2 regions of the Fictibacillus sp. Mic-4 genome follow, and region 1 is predicted to be linked to the other one. Evidence: riboswitches for the same ligand, from Rfam matches in the RefSeq annotation. Region 1 holds a riboswitch; the other holds the start of a gene.
The links. Region 1 has a riboswitch for S-adenosylmethionine ahead of WD019_RS15675 (ABC transporter ATP-binding protein). Riboswitches for the same ligand answer to the same signal wherever they lie in the genome.
Positions count from the first base shown of each region.

Region 2: linked by a shared signal. The riboswitch ahead of WD019_RS04325 (YezD family protein) and the one ahead of WD019_RS15675 (ABC transporter ATP-binding protein) in region 1 are both predicted to bind S-adenosylmethionine.

Region 1 is NZ_JBBHZM010000026.1:29,171-33,388, reverse strand. Features, by position in the region: gene WD019_RS15685 (ABC transporter permease) at 1-457, opposite strand, end outside; gene WD019_RS15680 (aliphatic sulfonate ABC transporter substrate-binding protein) at 454-1,473, opposite strand; gene WD019_RS15675 (ABC transporter ATP-binding protein) at 1,491-2,258, opposite strand; SAM riboswitch class I at 2,368-2,472, opposite strand; gene WD019_RS15670 (GerAB/ArcD/ProY family transporter) at 2,736-3,842, opposite strand; gene WD019_RS15665 (AraC family transcriptional regulator) at 3,984-4,218, opposite strand, start outside.
Region 2 is NZ_JBBHZM010000003.1:113,517-117,734, reverse strand. Features, by position in the region: gene sat (sulfate adenylyltransferase) at 1-55, opposite strand, end outside; gene WD019_RS04335 (inorganic phosphate transporter) at 124-1,203, opposite strand; gene WD019_RS04330 (phosphoadenylyl-sulfate reductase) at 1,220-1,933, opposite strand; gene WD019_RS04325 (YezD family protein) at 2,102-2,248, opposite strand; SAM riboswitch class I at 2,383-2,489, opposite strand; gene pheT (phenylalanine--tRNA ligase subunit beta) at 2,595-4,218, opposite strand, start outside.

The sequences.
Region 1 (4,218 bases):
ATATTTTCGATACTTCCCCAAATCCGAACCAGAGAATAAACAAAGGCGCTACCGCTAAATGAGGGACGGTACGCAGCATTTGGAAAGAAGGGTCGACATAGTGTTCCGCCTTGTTTGAAAAACCGACCAACATCCCTAATACCAATCCTAAACCAGCCCCTATCACAAAGCCGGCAGCCGCACGCCAAACGCTTATTTTCAAATGGGAGGCAAGGTCTCCGGAAACAGCCAGATCCCTGAATGCTGCCAAAATATCGAGCGGTGTCGGCAAAACGGTTTTTGAAATCCACTCGTAAGACCCTGCCAATTGCCAAATGGAAAGGATGAAAATGGGAACGGCCAATCCCCTTATAAAAACCTTTGCCCGGTCCCTCACATTTACTTTAGGCAACCGTTTGACTAAAATGTTTTTTGAAAAAATGCCGGTTGTTCCAGCAGCTCCTCTTGGCTGGCTCAATTTTTATCTCCCCCTTCTTTTTTCACTTCTTTTAATGCCTTTTTAATATAAGAATTATCGACCACTTCGTTCGTATTAATTTTTTTCTTTATGGCATCAAGCGAATATTGAAAGTCAGCTGTTTTTTGCTGCGCCTTCACGATGCCATCACTGATAGGAATATTCAATGCCTTGTTGTTTTTGATGACCTGCTTGATGATCTTTTGATCTACTTTTTTCACTTTCGCATAGAGGGATACCGCTTCGCTCTGGTGTTTCTCCTCCCAAAGGCGGGCTTTCTCGTAAACTTTCAAGAACCGAATGACTTGTTCCGGATGCTGTTCAGCAAATTTCGTGCGAACAACGGTAAACCCGGGAGAGTACACGTTCAGCAATTGTCCATCAGTTAAAATCCGCGCGCCTTTTCCAATAGTTTCTAACGATATGAACGGTTCCCAAATCGACCATGCATCCACAGCCCCTGTTTCAAAAGCTGGCTGCGCCTCATCAGGCTGTAGCTGGATGATTTTTACATCATCCGGTTTGAGCCCGGCCTTACTAAGAGCGCGATAAAGCAAATTAAACCCGCTGCTTCCCTTTGCCACAGCGATCTTTCTTCCTTTTAAGTCCTTTAAATCTTTTATTCCACTCTCTTTCTGAACTAAAATGGCGTTTCCTTTCAGTCCGTTGCTTGTATTTGCGATTTCCTTAAACGGAATGCCAGCCGACTGCGCGGCAATGACAGGTGAATTCCCGACCTGGCCAAAGTCTAATCGGTCTGAAGCAATTGCCTCAAAATGGGGAGGCCCACTTTGAAATTCCGTCCATTTCACTTCAATACCTTCTTTTTTAAATTCCTTTTCAAACCAGCCTTTCTCTTTTGCAAGCAGCAACGGGCCAATGCTTTGCTGAATGCCGATATTGATTGTTTTTAAACCTTTTCCGTCCTGTTCCGCTCCTCCCGCTTTTAAATCGCAGCCCGCTAAAACTAACAAAAACCCTAGAACAGCCAGTATGTATATCTTTTTTCTTCCCATCTCTTCTTCCCCCTTTATTAAATCCCGGATCCATCAAGCAAATGCACTTCTTCTGTCTTCTCAAATTCTGCCAATACTTGTTGCCTGGCCGCTTGAAACGCTTCATTCGTACGATTGCGAGGATATGGCAGCTGAATTGGGATCAACTTGCCTACAGTGCCTGGCCTTGGGCTCATAATTGCGACGCGATTGGCAAGATAGACCGATTCATCAATGTCATGCGTCACTAAAATCATCGTCGTTTGCCTTTCTTTCCAAATATCCAGTAAAACGTCTTGAAGGTGTTTGCGCGTGAAAGCGTCCAGCGCCCCAAATGGTTCATCAAGAAGCAGAACTTCCGGATCCCGGAGAAGCGCTCTTGCTATCGCCACCCTCTGTGACATACCGCCTGACAGCTCACGTGGATAAGACTTTTCAAATCCACTCAAGCGAACGATTTCTATAAGTTCGTGGACTCGCCTTCGCACTTCGGAATTCCTGAGGGAAAGATTCGCTGCGATGTTTTCCTCCACCGTTAACCACGGAAATAAGCGATGCTCTTGAAAGACAAATCCTTGTTTGGTCCCTGGTCCCTTCACTTCTCTGTTGCCGATTTTGACAAATCCTTCATAGTCACTATCAATGCCTGCGACGATTTTCAATAATGTGCTTTTTCCGCAGCCGCTTGGACCAATAATAGTAACAAACTCCCCTTGATCAATCGTGACATCGACATGTTCAAGAACCTTTACTTCACGTTGGCCTTTCAAAAAAATCTTCTCTTTTACAGAAATAGAAACGGTCATTTTCTCTCCCCTCTCTTCTTTGGACTTTGAATGGAACTATTACTCACCTCCTTAAATAGCAAAAAGCCCCTTCGCTTGATAAAAAGGAAAGGGCTGTCGCAAAGTCTTCTCCTTATCTATCAAGCTCTCGCTTGCAGGAATTGGCACAGTTCTTCAAATGCAGTCTGTTGCCGAGAGTTCATTGGGCCAGTCCCTCCCTCTCTCTTGATAAGTTTCGGTTATTCTAAAAAAACAAAAAGCCCTTAATCTTAGTTGAGATTAAGAGCCTTCGGTTGATCCGATCAGCTATTGGAAAACCGGCAATGGATTTAAAATTTATTTTATAATAATTCATATAATACCGATGTGTCAACTATGTTTTTTGTTAAAAAAATCAATCTGCTTTTTTAATGGGTCATAAGCAGGATTGTTTAGAAACAATCATCTAGAACGTAGAATAAAAGACAACTGTTTTTTTTATCAAAGCAGTTGTCTTTTTTAAGAAGACCATTTATCTTGCTTTTTGAAAATTTTCCGAAGCCAATAAACGAATAACAACAAAAGCGGCAACAGCACACTGTATACCCCGTCTAAAAAAGGCCAATAGGCGCTGATGACATGAATGATATAGGCGATATGGGGCGATACCAGCAATGAAAATACGATAACGATTAGACCCAATGGGAGTGCAAAAGGAAGGTTTTTCTCGTTTTTTATCTCCATTATTTGGACTAGTCCAAGGTTCATGATGTAAAAATAGAATGCGACTTTGATATAAGTCGTCAGAAGCCACATGACGGCTAATATAATTTCGATTCGCTGAATGAAATTGCCAATATTTATTTTTTTACTAAGGGCATACCCTGGGTAAATACTATTTGCGACATCATAAGGTCCTAGAACAAGAATGGAAACAGTGATAAATAGAATTAAAACGATTCCACCTAACATCGCTCCTATGATAAATCTCTTTTTAATTTTTTCAGCCTGAATAATATTAGGAAAAATCATTAAAAACACAACATCTTCTATAAAAGGAAAAGCAGTCGTTGCAAATGATCCCCGCAGTATCGGTTTCATTCCCCCTTCAAAGATCGGCTGTAAGTTCTGCAACTCGATTTGTGGTGTAAGACATACAATTAAAACGAAAAAAAGGGTAAGAAAGATTGGGAAAAATAGTTCAGCAGAACGTGCAATAACTTCTAATCCCAGTATTGCTGCCATAACAACGATACCAATAAAAAGAAAACTGATCGCCATCATTGGCGTATTCGGCAGAATTTCGGTAGTGAAAAAATCATCTATTTCTCGTGTATGTGTAGAAATGGATACGAATAGATAACATAAAAATAAAAATCCTACCATTTTCCCCGGCCACTTGCCAAGTATTTTCTCCGAATATTGAATGAGCGTTAACTGAGGGTAAAGCTTACCCACGGTACATATTAAATAAATAACGACGAGTCCGATGATCAATCCTACGATGGCGGCAATCCAGGCGTCCTGTTTGGCCTCAAAGGCGGGAATAGCCGGCAACACTAAGAGCGAATCCCCAATTGTAACGAGAATCACAAGTATGGTAAACTGCCGGGCCCCTATTTTCATTTGATTGTTTCCTCCCCTCATTACCGGAATGAAATTAAACAACTGTTCTATTAGTAGTATTTCCAAATGCTTTATTTACAAAAAGAAAAACACGAATGAAGTCCGGCATTAAACCGCTTCATTCGTGTTTTTAATTACCCTTTATTTGACCGGGATCCAGATTTCCGAATAATAATTGGGGTCGTTAGGATTGCCGTCCGAATATACTTCTAATTCAGGAGTCCCCGCAGGCTTAAAGCCGCTTGATGGGAACCATTCTGAAAAAATTTGTTTCCACACTTTTTGCATAGCGTCTGGCATGGCTCCATGCACCTCAAATACCGCCCATTTGGATGCTGGAATTTCCAAGCTTTCTAACCCTTCTGGCACATTACCA
Region 2 (4,218 bases), on a different contig from region 1:
ACCCGGGGTTCCAGCGATTAATTAATGTACCTCCATGCGGATCAATTAAACTCATTTATTTTCCCTCCGTTTGTTTATGTTTGAGACTTGCTATTAATCTTTTATCGTCGCTTGCAATACGAATCAAATGCCACCTCCTTCTTCATGAAATGTACGTTTTTCTTTTCGAATCGTTTTTAAAAGACTAATAGATCCGATTGTTGCCAAAAACACGCTGGCAATTACGATAAACGTGTAAAAATCACTATCCAGGAACACCTTTACCATCGCATATGAGATGACAAGTGAAAATACAGGTGACACGATCCAAACTTTCATCATTTGGTTAATAATGCTTTTTTGCCATAAGTAAAATCCGTTCTGCGCCGTTCCGAGACCGATGATCGCTGATGTCGTGACCTGTGTTAGCGGAACCGGTAAACCAAAAATAGAGGCGATAATGACCAATATCCCTCCCGTTCCGGAAATGGCGCATCCTTCTAAAAGGGAAAACCGAGTTATCCGTTTTCCATTCGTCTCAAGCACTTTGCCGCCAAAAAAAACCGCTCCTAAACTAACAAATAACCCGCCAACTAATGTTCCTGCGGATACGGACAACAATCCGGCACCAACTAGAGGGCCCACTGCATTAGCTACATTATTCATTCCAGCCGAAAATGCTTCAAGAAAGCCGGCACCAATAAGCAAAACAGCGAGCCAGCGTTTCGGTTGTTTTGCTTTCATCACCGGATACGTTTTCTCAATCTTGCTAATTAATTTTGATGCACCGAATGCGAGCAAAAAAGCGACAACGGGGATAAACAGCCAGAAAAACATAACCGTTACTAAATTGGTCAGGTATAAAGCTTTGTACGCAATTCCAACTCCCACTACAGATCCAACCGTAATTTCACTCGTTGATAATGGGATCCCAATCACATTGGCAAAAAACAGAGATACCGCCGCTGATGCAAGTATAATGACAACGATTTTGACCGTTAATAAAGATGATGGAACAATTCCCGATCCGATGGTTTTGACAACTTCTCCCCCGCCAATTGCCGCCCCAAGGAAAATGCCCCCTCCGCAAATCAAAAGGGCGATGGTTTTTCGCCGGACGGCACCCGCTCCATATGCGATCCCCATTGACGCAGCTGCCCCACTTGCCCCTATATTCATCGCAAAAAAGAAACCTACCGCAAAAGCTATATACGTTACGATCATCGTTTATCTCTCCTGTTTACGTCTGATGCAGCCCACATTCCGTCTTTTCTAGAGATGCCCATCTTCCGGCACGTAAATTTGTTGCATCATTCGTTGGGAGCGTGCATTTTTCACATCCGATGCTCGGATATCCTTGATCATGCAATGGATTGTATGGAAGATCATGTTTATAGATGTATCTCCACACATCTTTCCATGTCCAATGGATTAATGGACAAACTTTGATGGATTTAAACTTTTCGTCTTTATTAATAAATTCCGTTTTGCTTCTTGTCGGTGATTGGTCTCTGCGCAATCCGGTGATCCATGCTGTACTGCCCTCGAGCGCTTTTTGCAGCGGAATTACTTTTCGCAAATGGCAACATTGATTCGGATTGGTCTTCCAGAGCTCTTCCCCATACTGAAGCGCTTGCTCATCAAGTGTGATTTCTGGCTCTACAACAACAAAATTCAACTTTGGATATTTCTTTTTCACCTTATCAATCAACTCATACGTTTCTTTAAAATGGACATTCGTATCGAGAAAAACAACTTTTGCATCATCCTTCACTTTTGAAATTAAATCAATAAGAACCATCCCTTCGGCTCCGAGACTACACGCATAAACGATTGATTTCCCGTATTCGTCATACGCCCATTGAAGAACTTCGATCGCCCCTTTTGTATCATCTTCAAACGGAATTTTAAGTTGTTCTCCGCTCCAAGTATCATACGTTAATTGCTTTTTCACTGTGCTCTCTCCCCTTTGTTTTTTAAACAAAAAAGGCGATCTTAACCTAATAGGATCCGGTGGTCTTCCAAGCCTATATGCATCAAATTGTTTAGTTCCCACATTAGACTTTTCGCCTTTAAATCAATTAGGTTAAAACCGCCTCTAGTTTGTCTAGTCAGCGCAACATTATTTAATTCTTACTTTTTCACTTCGCTCCAATTGAATGACTTTGCCATCCTGAACGACAAGTGTAATGGAGCCAAATTTCATCGTCTCCAACATCTCTTTAATTCGCTCAAAAATGGTTTCTGTATGCTCTTGTTTGCTCCCCATGCCCATTCCTCCCAATCGATCTATTCGAATTGCTTTATTTAAACCGCAAAGAATAAGCTATTTCATCGAACCGAAAACTTCGTTAAAAAAAAGAAAAACCTCCCATTCCGGAAAGGCTAAGGCAAAATCTATTTCCCTTATCTTTCAAAATGGCAACCATTTTGCTGGAATTGGCACCTTACATAATCTGCAGGTTGCCGGGCATCATCGGGCCAGTTCCCTTTGCCGCTCTTGATAAGTTTGGTTTGTTGTTTAACATTTTAATTTGTTCAAAATAGAAAGTCAAGTATTTCTATCGGATTTATTTTTCAAAATAAAAAAGTGTGACTTTTCGTCACACTTTTCCTTATTTACGCAATGTAGCGCCGAAACGTTCTTCAAGGCTCTTCAATACGTTTTCATGTGCTTTTAGAACTTCTTCGTCCGTCAACGTCCGTTCAGGGTCGAAATATTTTAATGAAAACGCGAGCGATTTCTTTCCTTGTTCCATCCGCTCTCCCTGATATAGATCGAACAAATTCACTTCTTTTAAAAGATTTCCGCCGGCTTCCTGAATGACCGTATATAAGTCACCCGCCGGAAGGTCTTCATCAATCACTAAGGCAATATCGCGCGTTACCGAAGGATAGCGCGGCAATGTGGAATAAACAGTCGGTTCTACTTCGGCTTCTAACAGTTTTCCTAAATCGAGCTCGAACACATATGTTTCGTTAATGTCCCATTCCTTTTGTGTTGCCGGGTGAATTTGGCCCACTAATCCAATCTTAATGCTATCGAGTTTAATAATAGCTGTTCTTCCCGGGTGCATTCCGCTGACGTCCCCACTCTCGAAACTAATCCGGGTGCTAAGGCCAAGTTCGGCAAACAGTCCTTCGAGTATGCCTTTAGCAACAAAAAAGTCGACCTTTTTCTTTTCCCCCTGCCACGGGTGTTCGTTCCACATTCCCGATAAAGCACCGGCAAGATAAACTCTTTCCTCAGGCAAATTAACCAGCTCTTGCTCTTTATTCACAAAAACAGAGCCAATTTCATAAAAGCCGATGTCTTCAAGCGCCCGATTTTGATTGTATAAAATCACTTCAAGCAGCTGTGGAATGAGGGACAAACGCAATGTACTCCGATCTTCGCTCATCGGATGCGCAACCGAAATCGGATAAACATCTTCCTTCTTAAAAGAGAAACTTTTTGCTTTTTCCGGGGTTGTCAAAGAATACGTGACAGCCTGGTAAAGCCCCGCTCCTTCTAAATAACGACGAACCTTTCTTCGTTTCTCTTGAAATGGTGTCAATCCGCCCGGCCTTGCTTCACTTAACGGATAAGTGGCCGGAATACGATCGTAGCCATAGATTCGCCCGACTTCTTCCACAAGATCCGCATCAATCGTAATATCAGGTCGTCTGGTCGGGACCGTTACTGTGAACGTTTCACCACTCTGTTCGTATGGAAGCTTAAGGCGGCTTAACTTTTCACCGATTTCATCAAGGGAAATGTTCGTGCCAAGCAGTCCGTTGATCCTCGTTTGTGTTACGCTTACGTTGATTTCCTCAACGATGCGGCTTCCCGCTTCAACAATCCCGCTGACAACCTCTCCGCCGGCATAGGCCGCCATTAAAGATGCGGCCCGGCGAGCGGCATCATACACGCGGTTACGGTCAATTCCTTTTTCAAAACGGGTGCTGGACTCGCTACGAAGACCAAGGTCTTTTGAAGCGGCACGAACACGTTGGCTATTAAAATAGGCCGCTTCCAAAAGAATCGTCGTTGTATCTTGCTGAACTTCCGATGTTGCCCCTCCCATTACTCCGGCTACAGCGACGGGCTCTTTACCGTTTGTAATAACGAGATGATTTTCGTTTAATTGTCGTTTCACATCATCCAATGTAACAATCTCTTCATTTTGTTTAGCACGACGAACGACAATTTCCTTCGAACCAAGACGGTCATAATCAAAAGCATGAAGTGGCTGGCCG